One region of the Paenibacillus sp. FSL k6-2145 genome, then DNA from elsewhere that is predicted to be linked to it. Evidence: predicted binding sites of a transcription regulator. Region 1 holds the regulator's gene; the other holds the start of a gene.

Region 1 (7,412 bases):
CGGAAGCTTTTCTTCAGCTCATCCATAACTTTACCCTTCATGTTATCGTAATCCGCACCTGCATCCACAACCGCTGTGAAACCAAGTGTAGAGTTACGTTTGATCGCTTCGGCACCCACGTTGGATGTCAGGATAATCAGCGTATTCCGGAAGTCAACAACGCGACCTTTGGAATCCGTCAGACGACCATCTTCAAGCACTTGCAGCAAGATATTAAATACTTCTGGGTGTGCTTTCTCGATCTCATCAAGCAGGACTACAGAGTATGGTTTGCGACGAACTTTCTCTGTCAGCTGGCCACCTTCTTCGTATCCAACATATCCTGGAGGCGCTCCGACGAGTCGGGAAGTTGAATGTTTCTCACCATACTCAGACATATCAATCCGGATTACTGCATTTTCATCACCGAACATTGCTTCAGCCAGAGCACGAGCAAGTTCTGTTTTACCTACCCCAGTAGGACCGAGGAAGATGAATGAACCCATCGGACGTTTTGGATCTTTAAGTCCCGCACGAGCACGACGAACCGCACGGCTGACCGATTTCACAGCCTCATCTTGGCCAATGACCCGTTCATGCAGAATGGATTCCAGATTCATCAGACGTTGTGTCTCTTCTTCTTTTAGCTTGTTCACCGGAATTCCTGTCCAGTTGGCTACCACTTGTGCGATATCCTCAGGTGTTACTTCAGAATCCGTGCGACCTTGTTTTTCTTTCCACTGATTCTTCGTTACATCCAGCTCTTCACGGATTTTTTGTTCCGTATCACGAAGCGCTGCGGCTTTTTCGAACTCCTGGCTTTGAACTGCAGCGTCTTTTTCTTTACGGATATCTTCCAGACGGCTTTCCAGTTGTTTCAGGTTTGGTGGGATCGTGTAAGAGTTCAATCTTACTTTGGAACCCGCCTCATCAATCAGGTCAATCGCTTTGTCTGGCAGGAAACGGTCTGTGATGTAACGGTCAGACAGTTTAACCGCCTGTACAATCGCTTCGTCCGTAATTTTCACGCGGTGATGCGCTTCATAACGGTCACGCAAGCCATGCAAAATTTGAATCGCTTCTTCCGGAGAAGGCTGATCTACAGTAATCGGTTGGAAACGACGCTCAAGCGCTGCATCCTTCTCGATGTATTTACGATATTCATCCAGTGTTGTCGCACCGATACATTGCAGTTCTCCACGGGCCAGAGCCGGTTTCAAAATGTTAGAAGCATCGATGGCACCTTCAGCTCCGCCTGCACCAATCAAAGTATGCAATTCGTCGATAAACAGGACAATGTTACCTGCTTGGCGAATCTCATCCATGATTTTTTTCAGACGATCTTCAAACTCACCACGATATTTGGTTCCAGCGACTACTGAACCCATATCCAGGGTCATTACACGTTTGTCGCGCAATGTTTCCGGAATCTCATTTGCAATGATTTTTTGTGCAAGACCTTCAGCAATCGCTGTTTTACCTACACCTGGCTCACCGATCAATACCGGGTTGTTCTTGGTACGACGGCTGAGCACTTGGATGACACGCTCAATTTCTTTGCTACGCCCAATGACTGGGTCAAGGTTATTCTCTCTGGCGTAAGCCGTGAGGTCACGTGCCAGACTGTCCAGTGTTGGTGTGCTGACATTGGCAGGTGTTCCATTGTGACTGGATACAGCTTCACTGCTGCCAAGCAACTGTAACACTTGTTGACGTGCTTTGTTCAGGCTGATACCCAGGTTATTGAGCACACGTGCTGCAACACCCTCGCCTTCACGAATCAATCCGAGCAGGATATGCTCTGTGCCTACATAGGTATGGCCCAATTTACGAGCTTCATCCATAGACAGTTCAATTACTTTTTTCGCACGTGGCGTATATGCAATGTTGGTAGGTTGCTCTTGGCCACGGCCAATCAGCGTTTCTACTTCATCCTGAATTTTTTCCAATCCGAGTCCCAGGCCGATCAGTGCTTTGGCAGCGATGCCTTCGCCTTCACGAATGAGGCCGAGCAAAATATGCTCAGTACCGATGTTATTATGACCGAGACGGACAGCTTCTTCCTGCGCGAGTGCGAGCACCTTTTGGGCCCGTTCCGTAAATCTTCCAAACATCATATCTCCTGCACCTCCATGGTTTTGGATAAAACGAGGGTCATGTAATAAAATAACCGTCGTATTCTTCATATCATTTTTGTTTGCAGCCGTGCTGCGAATAAAGTCATTTGGCATTCGTACATGCCTTATTATATAAAAGCCGCAATGCGGCATGAAACCATAATTCAATACAATATCAGGCTAAGCTAGGACTGCTTCGCTGCATTGATCGTATCACGAATCAACTGAGCACGATAGATGTCACGCTCATCTGTGCGCATATCTTCCCCGAATGTTTTCTGCAAAAATCCCGGCTGTGTCATCACATTCAACTCATTCATTACCGTGATGGACAATCCATCCAGTAAGCCGAGATCCACGCCAAGGCGTACATCCGATAAGCGCTGTGCAGCTTCCTTGGAATCAACAATAGCTGCATGAGACAATATGCCGTAAGAACGCATGACACGATCCGTAATCCGAAGTCTGGAGTCGGTAATTAACCGTTCTCTGGCTGTACGCTCATGACCTATCATCTGTAATACAACACCATGCAGGTTCTCGATGACTTCCTGTTCGGTCTGTCCCAATGTAATCTGGTTCGAGATCTGGAACAGGTTACCCATCGCCTCACTGCCTTCACCATATATCCCCCTTACAGTTAATCCCACTTGGGAAACTGCGGTTAGAATACGGCCTATCTGTTGCGTCATCACTAGGGCAGGCAAGTGCATCATAACCGATGCTCTAACACCTGTACCTACATTGGTAGGACAACTGGTTAAGTATCCTCTGCGATCATCAAAAGCATAGTCCACGTGCGCTTCAAAAGCATCATCTATTGCGGAAGCTTTCTCCCAGGCTTCTTTCACCTGGAACCCCGGATAGAGGCACTGGATACGAAGATGATCCTCTTCATTAATCATAATACTGACCGACTCATCCTCACTGAGAATAACCGCACCATTCCTGGATTCATTCGCAAGACTTGGACTGATGAGATGTTTCTCCACCAGCACCCGTTTGTCGAGTTCGTCAATATCGATCAGATCCAACGTATGAAAATCCCCAAAGGCATGAACGTCATCGTATTGAAGTACTTCGCTCAGCTTATTCAGCACCTCTTCCGATTGCTCATTGGAAGCCAGCATCGGAAACGGAACATGCTGAAGGTTGCGTGCAATCCGGACACGGCTGCTAATGACAATTTCGGAATCAGCCGCATCACTGCGCATCCAGTCGCTGAGCGCCTTCTCTGTAAAGCGCAGATTAGGCATTACGCATCCCTCCTACTCATGACAAACTTTACTCCTGAGCTATTCCTTTTTCAAGTCCTCTGATCTGGTCACGGATCTGAGCCGCCTCTTCAAATTCCTCTTGCGCGATGCTCTCCTGGAGCTCACGCTTCAGATCAGCGATTTGCCGTTTCACCTTGATGCGACCACCAGCTCGTGCAGGCACTTTGCCTACATGGGACGTACTACCATGAACCCGCTTGAACAAAGGGTCCAGACGGCTGTCAAAATATTTATAACATGAACTGCAGCCAAATCGGCCTATCTTGCTGAATTGTGAGTACGTCATACCACACTCTTCACACTGAAGTGCTTTTGCAGGTGGTGTTCCTGCCGATCCACTTTTGCTGGCTGGATCAAAATCAAGCAATCCGGACAACAAGTTGTGAATGGAAAACCCGCCTGCTGTTCCAGGGATCATTTCCCCTTTTTCACGGGCACATGACTCACAAATATGGAATTCCGTCTTCTCTCCATTTACGATTTTCGTAAAATGAAGTGTCGCCGGACGTTTATTGCATTCTTGGCACAGCATATTGATGTACCTCCTTTGACCCCGATAGTTTTCATTTACCGAGCAAAGATATTAACATCGCCTTCAACATTCTGGCACGAATTTGATCCCGGTAAGGAAGTTTGACTAATATAACCTCTCTAGATACAGCAGCTCGCATCAACCCGGCTTCCCGCTTGCTCAAGAAGCGTGCTTCTTCCAATTGATAGATCAAACCTTCGGCAGCTGTCTGCCCGATCTCTTCACCAATACTATGGTGCAAATGATTATGCAGAGCTGATTGGGCCGGTAATTCAATGCGCTGTATGCGAACATAACCACCACCGCCGCGTTTACTCTCTACCAGGTATCCCTTCTCGAGTGTAAAACGTGTGCTGATGACATAATTGATCTGGGAAGGTACACATGAGAATTGATCTGCCAGATCATTACGCTGAATTTCAACCATTCCTTCGGGACTTTCATGCAAAATACTCTTCAGATATCGTTCGATAATATCAGAGATATTACGCATCCAATCATCCTCCACTGTCTGAAACGTTAAGTCAATAAGGACCCACACGCCCCCACAGAGTACACCTTCTCTACCCATTTAACCAATCAGGAAAACAGCGAATCTTGCTTCCACAGGTATCAACAGGAGAGCGAAGGAAGCACGAAGGTCCTTTAATATTCCCTTGATCCTCCGATGAGATGAATCCCGTATATTGGCGATCATGCATCAGATTGTTGAAAGAAAGCTACTTAAGTATTAAACCTTTAGTTGACTTTGACTTTCTTTGACTTTATAACCATTATAGCATATTTTGTGGTTTTGCCAAGTGGGGTCACTATTCATTTTTTACGATTTTACACGAAATATTCCCCAGACACAAAAAAACCTCCCCAAAATTGCTGGAGAAGTCCATTTGTCTTTCAATTACGTCGTATTTCTATATAAGCTCATCCAGTTAAATGGAGCAATGGTGAATAGGTTATCAGAAGAAATCGAGTAAATAGGTTTCCCGTTCAGGAATCGCCTGTTCCAAAGCCTTGATTGCTGTGTTCGGTCCGTGAATTCTTCCCATTCGTGCCATTTCCGTTGGTCTGCGATATCCCATCATCACTGCAGTAAGGGACTGAATATCTAACTTAATAGTCTGATCATCAGTAATTGGCTCCGAAGTTTTCCATATGGACGCTGTTCCATTCATCGCTACGTTTAATTGCCATACTCCTTCATTCCACGGAGCGTGGGTATCCTCTACCTGTAGAACAATCTGCACCGGTGAGTCCTGGCTTGCAAATGGATACTGGGATATAAACTGCTCTACACTAACGATACGCGCCATAAAATAAGGTACGATCTCTTGCTGAATCCGTGGGTTATCCAATTGGAAAGCAAGCGTATCACTGGCAGGTGCCTGCAACGTAACTTCCTGGATCATGGAATCATGATTGGCAATGAAGGTCCACAGCCCTTGTCTAGCCTCTTCATTCAGATAGATGATCTCTTTAATGGTAAACTTATTTTCCTTAACCTCATATAAAAGATAACCTTGTGCTGCATCAGATTCATCGTAATATACAGCCTTCTGGCTGCTCCCATTAACAAGAACCGAATTTTCCCACCTTGCATCATCCCGAACCAGAGTTCCGTTATAACGCTCAGCATAAGCACTGTATACTTCCTTTAATATGCTGAGGCCCGGATCCCCACGCCGAATTGTTCCCGGTGTCGCTTTTTTCAGAGGCAAATGAGCTGTAGGTACTTTATAACGTTTAAATTCAACATAAGTCTCCCATCCATACTTCCGATAGAAACCAAAAGAGAATGGATGCAAGAACGATATACTTTGTTTGTTACGATTCATTTCTTCCAACGCATGCTTCAGCAGACCCGCTACCCAGCCTTTGCGTCTATACTCTGGCCAGGTGGCTACACCCGCAATACCGCCCATTTCGAACGATCTGCCATGAATATAGGTTTGAAAAGGGATAATGTGAAGTTTGGCGCCTAGCTGCCCGTCCTCATATACACCCCATATATCCTGTGACGAAAATTGACTCCGTCGACTTTCTTTTTGTTCATCACTCATTACTACTTGAAAAGCATATTCGGAGAGTGCCATCGCCGGTTCAAAATCGTTTACCGTCAATTTTTGAATTTCCATGTCGTCCTACACCCCATTCGCTAGAGTTATTATCAATCCAATTCATGGCCTGATATATGATATATGTACCCCTTTGAGTGTGTCAGAGGATTCCTACAAAGTCAAATAAGAGATGCTCTCGCATCCCCTAAAATAAACAAATAAAAACCACCACCGAATAACATCGGCAGTGGTTCTTCGCTTGGCGGCGTCCTACTCTCCCAGGACCCTGCGGTCCAAGTACCATCGGCGCTAGAGGGCTTAACGGTCGTGTTCGGGATGGGTACGTGTGGAACCCCTCCGCCATCGCCACCAAACGCATAGCTTACATTTCAGAGATCGTTCTCTGAAAACTAGATTCGAAACGAAACATGCGAATTATCACTTGCTATTGGATAAGCCCTCGACCGATTAGTACTGGTCAGCTCCATGCATTGCTGCACTTCCACCCCCAGCCTATCTACCTCGTCGTCTTCAAGGGGTCTTACATACTGGGAAATCTCATCTTGAGGGGGGCTTCACGCTTAGATGCTTTCAGCGTTTATCCCGTCCGTACATAGCTACCCAGCGGTGCTCCTGGCGGAACAACTGGTACACCAGCGGTACGTCCATCCCGGTCCTCTCGTACTAAGGACAGCTCCTCTCAAATTTCCTACGCCCACGACAGATAGGGACCGAACTGTCTCACGACGTTCTGAACCCAGCTCGCGTACCGCTTTAATGGGCGAACAGCCCAACCCTTGGGACCTACTTCAGCCCCAGGATGCGATGAGCCGACATCGAGGTGCCAAACCTCCCCGTCGATGTGGACTCTTGGGGGAGATAAGCCTGTTATCCCCAGGGTAGCTTTTATCCGTTGAGCGATGGCCCTTCCATGCGGTACCACCGGATCACTAAGCCCGACTTTCGTCCCTGCTCGACTTGTAGGTCTCGCAGTCAAGCTCCCTTATGCCTTTGCACTCTTCGAATGATTTCCAACCATTCTGAGGGAACCTTTGGGCGCCTCCGTTACTCTTTAGGAGGCGACCGCCCCAGTCAAACTGCCCACCTGACACTGTCCCCGCACCGGATTACGGTACCAGGTTAGAACCTAGATACGATCAGGGTGGTATCCCAACGTTGCCTCCACGCAAGCTGGCGCTCACGTTTCAAAGGCTCCCACCTATCCTGTACAGATCGTACCCAAATTCAATATCAAGCTGCAGTAAAGCTCCATGGGGTCTTTCCGTCTTGTCGCGGGTAACCTGCATCTTCACAGGTATTAAAATTTCACCGGATCTCTCGTTGAGACAGCGCCCAAGTCGTTACGCCATTCGTGCGGGTCAGAATTTACCTGACAAGGAATTTCGCTACCTTAGGACCGTTATAGTTACGGCCGCCGTTTACTGGGGCTTCG
Region 2 (7,412 bases), 1.0 Mb from region 1:
TATCTGTAATGTTATGACACAGCCGGGAGAAACGGATAACTATACGGTAAGTGACCACCTTAAGGCGGTACACGAGCATATAGGTCATCAGCTCTTCGACTATGTTATCGTAAATAATGGTGATATTCCGCTGCAAGTGCAGAATAAGTATGCGGAAAAAGGAGCAAAACCGGTTGTCCTGGATATGAATGTACTGGAAAGTGCCGGCTATCAGGTGGTTGCAGATACCCTAGTTCTGTTCAAGACCTATCTGCGTCATGATGCCGACAAGTTAAGTCATCACATCTACCAACTGGTACAAAATTGGATGTTACGGAAGAGGTGAAGTCCCATGTCGTTTGCAGCACAGACCAAAAAAGAGTTAACCATGATCGAGAGCGAACCGTGCTGCGAAAAGGCGGAACTTTCAGCCCTCATCCGTATGCTTGGTGCAGTGCAGTTATCGAATAAAAAAGTGATCTTGGATATTTCGACGGAGAATGCCGCCATTGCAAGACGGGCATACTCTCTGCTTAAAAAGCATTTTCAAGTGCATACGGAATTACTGGTCCGCAAAAAAATGCGGCTGAAAAAGAACAATGTATATATTGTTCGAATTCCAACCATGGTACAAGAGATTCTCAACAGTCTTCATATTGTATCGGAAGGTTTTCTGTTTACGCCAGGAATTAATACGGAGTTATTTCAGCAGAACTGTTGTAAACGGGCCTATCTTCGCGGTGCATTTCTGGCCGGTGGATCGGTTAATAATCCGGAAGGTTCCTCGTACCATCTGGAGATTGCGTCGATGTATGAAGAGCACTGTCAGGCACTGGTTGACCTGGCCAATGAATTTCATCTGAATGCCCGGTGTATAGAACGGAAAAAAGGATTCATCCTATACATTAAGGAAGGCGAGAAAATCATTGAGCTGCTAAGCATCATTGGTGCTCATCAGGCCTTGTTCAAGTTTGAAGATGTACGAATTATGCGTGATATGCGTAACTCCGTTAACCGGATTGTCAATTGTGAGACCGCCAACCTGAATAAAACGATTGGAGCGGCGGTAAGACAAATCGATAATATTCGGTTGTTACAAAAGGAAGTTGGTCTGGAATCGTTGCCTGAGAAACTTCGCGAGGTGGCGGAGGTTCGACTCGCTCATCCAGATATCAATTTGAAAGAAGTAGGCGAGCTCCTTAAAGGTACAGTTAGCAAGTCGGGAGTGAACCATCGGCTTCGTAAAATTGATGAACTAGCTGAGAAAGTGCGCACAGAACGTTATGGTTAAGTCGGCGTAGGGTAAAGTAACAAGGCCAGCTGTTTCTGCTGAACAGAAACAGTCGGGAAAATCAACCTTTAAGGATCTAGGGGACTTACTTATGTCAGTGGATGTGCTTTGCAAAAGATGAAATTAGGGCAAGATAATGTCCTTCAAAGCACCCTGAGTTTTTTCTTCTAGTGTCCTGCACGGGTTAATGGTATAATGTTGTATAAATATAATTGTGTATTTAATGTCCAGATTTCATAATAGGGGGTAAGTTTCCATGACAAAGCACCCGGTAGTTGTCCGTTTGAAAACGGGTCTCCATGCCAGACCTGCGGCACTGTTCGTTCAAGAAGCGAATAAGTACTCGTCTGAAGTGTTCGTCGAGAAGGACGACAAAAAAGTTAATGCAAAAAGTATCATGGGGATCATGAGCCTTGCGATTAGCACAGGTACGGAAATCCAGATTAGTGCAGAAGGCGCGGATGCCGAACAGGCTGTAAACGCTTTAGTTAGTCTGGTAAGCAAGGAAGAGCTCGAAAACCAATAAGATATGTTCAATCCAATGAAGAAGTCCCGAAAGGGGCTTTTTTGCGTTATTAACGTATTTGCTATCGTCAAGTGCAACATTATGGAATTTGTCCCGTCTGTTAAGGTATCAAATCGATTAAAGTTTGAGATGTTAACACATAAGGAGGCTATCGTGATGGGTAAACAATGGATGAAACCGTTTGGTGCGGTGCTGGTGGCAAGTACGTTGCTTGTTGGAGGAACGGCATGGGTTGCACCAGGTAACTATGCTTACGCTGCAGAGGTTCAGGGAGTACAACAGAACGTGATTAATGTTGTGGGTAAAGGTGAGATTCAGGTGAAACCTGATATCGCGTATCTGTCCATTGGTGTGAACAGTACTGCAGAGACAGCTGCATCTGCTCAAAAAGCGAATGCTGCGAAAGTTCAAAAAGTATCCAATTTGCTGAAGAACACGTGGAAGATCAGTGCAGACGACATTCAAACGAGTCAGTTCTCTGTACAACCCAACTATACGTATAGCGAAAAAGACGGACAGCAAATTAAAGGATATACAGCGCATCATACGTTGACTGTCACATATCGTGAGATGGACAAGATTGGCGAGTTGCTCGATGCTGCTTCGGGGGCAGGTGCCAACAATATTGAAAACGTGCGCTTTACTGTAGAAAATCCGGAAAGTTATGAGTCCCAAGTGATTGAGAAAGCTGTTGCCAATGCAGATGTGAAAGCTGGCGCCATTGCAAAAGCAGTTAAACGTCAACTCGGTGCTGTTCTTTCCGTGAGCCAAGGTGATGCCAATGTGCCTGTATTCTATGCAAGCGAGGCGTTGATGTCCAAAGCACAAGATACAGCAGGTGGCACTGAGATTGAAACAGGCCAGGTTAAAGTAAGCACAATCCTGAATATCACGTATGAAATGAAATAAACAAGAGTGAACTAGGATTGTAAACTCAAGTAACCTTTTCATGAGTCATTTGAAGGGGTACAACGAAATAATGACAAAGACTTTGTCCTGTGGACAGAGTCTTTTTTTGTTGGAAAAGCAAACTTTGATGAAGTTGGAGAAGAGGGTACCTTTTGAAGCTACATGAAATGCTGGTTATTGGTATCTTTTTTGTATAGTTGTTCGTGACAAAAAGGTCATATCCCCTTATATTTTCGGTCTGATATTCATCAACATTGTAACTCGAGCTGTAAACCTTTCCGAAATCGGGTTAATTATAATAGAGAGGTGAGCGTATGAGATATGCGATCAGATCAGGATTACATACGCAATGATCCCTAATTGTGAATTTTGAGAGGAGTTTTATATATGACATCATGGAAAAAATGGACAAGTGCATTGCTTGCAGCAGGAATTATTGTAGGTAGCGGTTCGGTATGGCAGGATAGTTCGGTTCAGGCAGCATCGGTATCCTCGAAAGTGACAACCCCGGCTGAGGTAACTCTGAAATCGGGTGGAAAAACACTGACTCAAAAAGGACTTCTTCAAGGTGGCTCAACTTGGGTCTCTCTTACGGCAGTTAAAGATGTGGCAGGTGGATCCCTGAAATATGATGCAAAAACCAAGTCATATACGGTAACAGCAGCCAACAATGCGATGACCGTTAGCCTGATGGATGGACAGCCAAACGTTTATATTAACGGTTATTATCCTCAGGTGGAAGCGAAATTGATTCAGGGTCGATTGTATATTCCATTCTCGGCAATGAGAGATTATCTGGGTGTACAGGGGAATTGGGATGGCAAAACCAAAACGTTGACACTTAGTAAGGTGAAACAAAATAACGTGAAAATTAAAGCGGCAACAGTTAATGTCACTGTGAAAAACGCTGAAGTAGATGTTCAATATCCACAGGTGAGTGGACTTGCCAGCAAAGAAGCTGAAGCAGCGATCAACAAAGTGCTCAAAGACGAAGTAGATGCTTATGTAGCTGACTTCAAGAAACAGACATCTGAATTCGGCGGTGCAACAGCCAACCGTCCATATGCATTTGAGAGCTCTTATGTAGTGACGTACAATGAAAAAGGCGTGTTGGGACTTATTACACAACGATACGAAGATTATGCTGGCGCTCATGGTATGACATACCGTACGGGCCACACCTTTGCACTGGACACAGGCAAGGAGCTCACGTTAGATGATGTGCTGCAAAATAATAAAACCATGCGCGAGACATTGAGTAAAAAAGTGGGCGAGCAACTGAAAGCCCGCGGTGGATACCTCGATGGGTATAAAGGGTTAAATAAAGATCAGGATTTCTATGTGACACCAACGGGTGTGGTTGTGTTCTTCCAGCTGTATGAGTATACGGCGTACGCAGAGGGATTCCCTGAAATGCCATTTACGTATAAAGAAATTCTCCCTAAAGGCACAGAACCATTTAGCGATGTAACGGGAACCAAATAACGAATCATTATTGTGCACTCATCAGTTATCTTTCTTATAAAATGAAAAGAAGAAGCCCTCATCATAATTATGATGAGGGCTTCTTCTCGTATAAACAACATAATGAGATGTTGCTGATTACGTTAGGTGTTATTATGTCAACGCGTAGACCGGGGTCTACATCACACTTAGATACCTTGGGAACCTACGTTTTCAATAACTTTATCAATGATACCGTAATCGGCAGCTTCAGCGGCACTCATGAAGTAGTCACGATCTGTATCTTTCTCAATCCGCTCCAGCGGTTGACCTGAACGCTCAGAGATGATGCGGTTCAAGGTATCACGCATTTTCAGGATGCGGCGAGCACGAATTTCGATATCAGAAGCTTGACCTTGAGCACCACCAAGTGGTTGGTGAATCATGATCTCACTGTTAGGCAACGCAAAACGTTTACCTTTTGCACCGGCATTCAGCAAGAATGCGCCCATGGAAGCCGCCATACCTACACAGATGGTAGATACATCCGGTTTGATGAATTGCATTGTATCGTAAATGGCCATACCGGCTGTAATCGATCCGCCTGGGCTGTTAATGTATAAGTGAATGTCTTTCTCCGGATCTTCCGCAGCCAGGAACAACATCTGTGCCATAATGGCATTAGCCACTACGTCATTAACATCGCTACCAAGGAAAATAATACGATCCTTCAGCAATCTGGAGTAGATGTCGTAGGCGCGCTCACCCCGGTTGCTCTGTTCAACGACCATTGGAATAAAACTCACGTGAAAAACCTCCTTGGAATGTAAATGTTATTGGTGTTTATAATTAAACTGTTACCGTATTACCCACATAATAAACAATTCCAAACAAAAAGTCAAAGAAAGTCAAACTAACTTACAAAAAAAAGAAACCTTTCCGGTTTCATTGGTTAAATGGGTTATGAGCTGTTAAATAAAAATGGCGCGCCCGCCAAGAATCGAACTTGGATCTCAGGCTTCGGAGGCCTACGTCATATCCATTGGACCACGGGCGCACATTATGTGACAGCAATATTGATTATAGCTCATGAAATATTTAATTGCAAGCAGTTCGTTGTGGTATTGGTTTGGATTAACCCAAAAATGATCATGATGAAGAAGAGAGGATAAAGAGTGCATTTAAGTAAATGCTATTAGAGGTTTTGGACATGCCGTATGAAATGTGTTTCTGAGCGATATGTAGATGGAATTCTTCCGTTTCTTCTATATATGGTATGTATGAGCTAGTCCTTGATCATGGAAGTCTAGGATTGTGAAAATAGGCGCGTACAAACGCTGAATACGTGTCGAAATAACACGTTGAAACACTTGCATGTCACGTCAGTTTTAGGTAGAATAGACGTGGGACTTAAAAAGTTAACCCGGGACGTTTTAGGGCCACGAAAGAGAGCCTAGAACGAGAACTTGCGGGAGTGGAAAGCATGCGAACGATTTTAGAAGTACAAAAGCAGCTTCTGCCTGATCTCATGGATATCTTAAAAAAGAGGTATACGATTCTGCAACAGATCATGTTATCGGATGTGATCGGACGGAGAACGTTAGCTAATTCCATGCAGATGACCGAGCGGGTTCTGAGGGCTGAGACCGATCTGTTAAAGGCTCAGGGACTTATTGAAATTGACAGTGCAGGGATGAAGATCAGCGAGGCAGGGTATGATTTGCTGCAGCAGTTAGAGCCCGTAGCCAAAGAGTTGTTCGGATTATCCGAGCTGGAAGAGCGCATCAAGCAAGCCTACGGTCTGCAAAAGGTAGTTGTGGTTCCTGGTGATTCGGACGTTTCTCCATTTGCCAAAAGGGAACTGGGCAGAGCCGGAGCGAAGGCTCTCGGCAATATCATGAGTGACAACGACGTTGTCGCCGTTACTGGCGGATCAACAACGGCCGAAGTCGCAGAGCAACTGACTCCGCCAACATCGCTCAAAGGTGTCTGGTTCGTACCGGCACGCGGTGGACTTGGAGAAAGCCTTGAAATTCAGGCAAATACGATTGCATCCACAATGGCAAAACGGGTAGGAGCGCAATACAAACTCCTGCATGTACCGGATTTGCTAAGTGATCATGCCTATGAATCATTAATCCAGGACCCCAGTGTTCAGGAGATTCTGCAGCTGATTCGGCAATCGCGCATTGTTATTCATGGAATTGGTGATGCCGTGGAGATGGCGACAAGACGTAAACTTGCGACGGAGATTATAGATGAACTTCAGGAGCAAGGAGCCGTATCTGAATCTTTCGGTTATTACTTTAACGATCAGGGTAAGGTGGTACATACCATGCTTACACTGGGTATGCGACTTCAGGATATTGAACGAACCGATGTTGTGATTGGAATTGCAGGTGGCAAAAGCAAAGCTGCTGCTATACATTCCGTGTTGCGATTTGGTCAGGAAGATATTCTGATTATTGATGAGGCTGCTGCCGAAGTCATCGTTGCTGAAATGGAATAAGGGTTTACTTTGCAACACAACAATTGTTGTCTTGACGGACTTCACCGTCTGTCTTGAATATATAAGTTTCATAAAAAATTAATCAAAACTTGGGAGGAACTTACTCATGATTAAAGTAGGTATTAACGGTTTTGGACGTATTGGACGCTTGGCATTCCGCCGTATTCAAAATGTAGAGGGCATCGAGGTAGTAGCAATCAACGACTTGACTGACGCTAAAATGCTCGCTCATTTGCTCAAATATGATACAACTCAAGGTCGCTTCGATGGCGATGTTGAAGTACACGATGGCTTCTTCAAAGTGAACGGCAAAGAAGTTAAAGTATTGGCTAACCGTAACCCAGAAGAACTTCCTTGGGGCGACCTGGGCGTAGATATCGTTCTGGAATGTACTGGTTTCTTCACAACTAAAGAAGCAGCTGAGAAACACTTGAAAGGTGGAGCTAAGAAAGTTGTTATCTCCGCACCAGCTACTGGCGACATGAAAACCATCGTTTACAACGTAAACCATGAAATCCTCGACGGTACTGAAACTGTAATCTCCGGCGCATCTTGCACAACAAACTGCCTGGCACCTATGGCAAAAACACTGCAAGACAAATTCGGAATCGTTCAAGGTTTGATGACTACAATTCATGCTTACACTGGCGACCAAAACACGTTGGATGCTCCACACCCTAAAGGTGACTTCCGTCGTGCTCGCGCAGCAGCTGAAAACATCATCCCTAACACAACTGGTGCTGCTAAAGCAATCG

What was found. Region 1 encodes CtsR, which represses protease genes until heat stress. Its sites were predicted from a motif close to ATGGTCAATAAAGGTCAAACA; they were not measured.
Region 2: a site for CtsR is predicted at 5,043-5,063, ahead of clpP (ATP-dependent Clp endopeptidase proteolytic subunit ClpP). Genes of this name have one in related genera too.

The regions. Positions count from the first base shown of each region.
Region 1 covers NZ_CP150267.1:1,300,508-1,307,919, forward strand. Annotated here, with positions in the region: gene NZ043_RS05880 (ATP-dependent Clp protease ATP-binding subunit) at 1-2,096, opposite strand, end outside; gene NZ043_RS05885 (protein arginine kinase) at 2,282-3,352, opposite strand; gene NZ043_RS05890 (UvrB/UvrC motif-containing protein) at 3,381-3,905, opposite strand; gene NZ043_RS05895 (CtsR family transcriptional regulator) at 3,937-4,398, opposite strand; gene NZ043_RS05900 (GNAT family N-acetyltransferase) at 4,862-6,037, opposite strand; rRNA gene rrf (5S ribosomal RNA) at 6,217-6,333, opposite strand; rRNA gene NZ043_RS05910 (23S ribosomal RNA) at 6,408-7,412, opposite strand, start outside.
Region 2 covers NZ_CP150267.1:2,304,359-2,311,770, forward strand. Annotated here, with positions in the region: gene NZ043_RS10185 (YvcK family protein) at 1-325, shown strand, start outside; gene whiA (DNA-binding protein WhiA) at 332-1,270, shown strand; gene NZ043_RS10195 (HPr family phosphocarrier protein) at 1,527-1,796, shown strand; gene NZ043_RS10200 (SIMPL domain-containing protein) at 1,953-2,705, shown strand; gene NZ043_RS10205 (DUF4163 domain-containing protein) at 3,093-4,190, shown strand; gene clpP (ATP-dependent Clp endopeptidase proteolytic subunit ClpP) at 4,358-4,954, opposite strand; tRNA gene NZ043_RS10215 (tRNA-Arg) at 5,131-5,205, opposite strand; gene NZ043_RS10220 (sugar-binding domain-containing protein) at 5,632-6,657, shown strand; gene gap (type I glyceraldehyde-3-phosphate dehydrogenase) at 6,764-7,412, shown strand, end outside.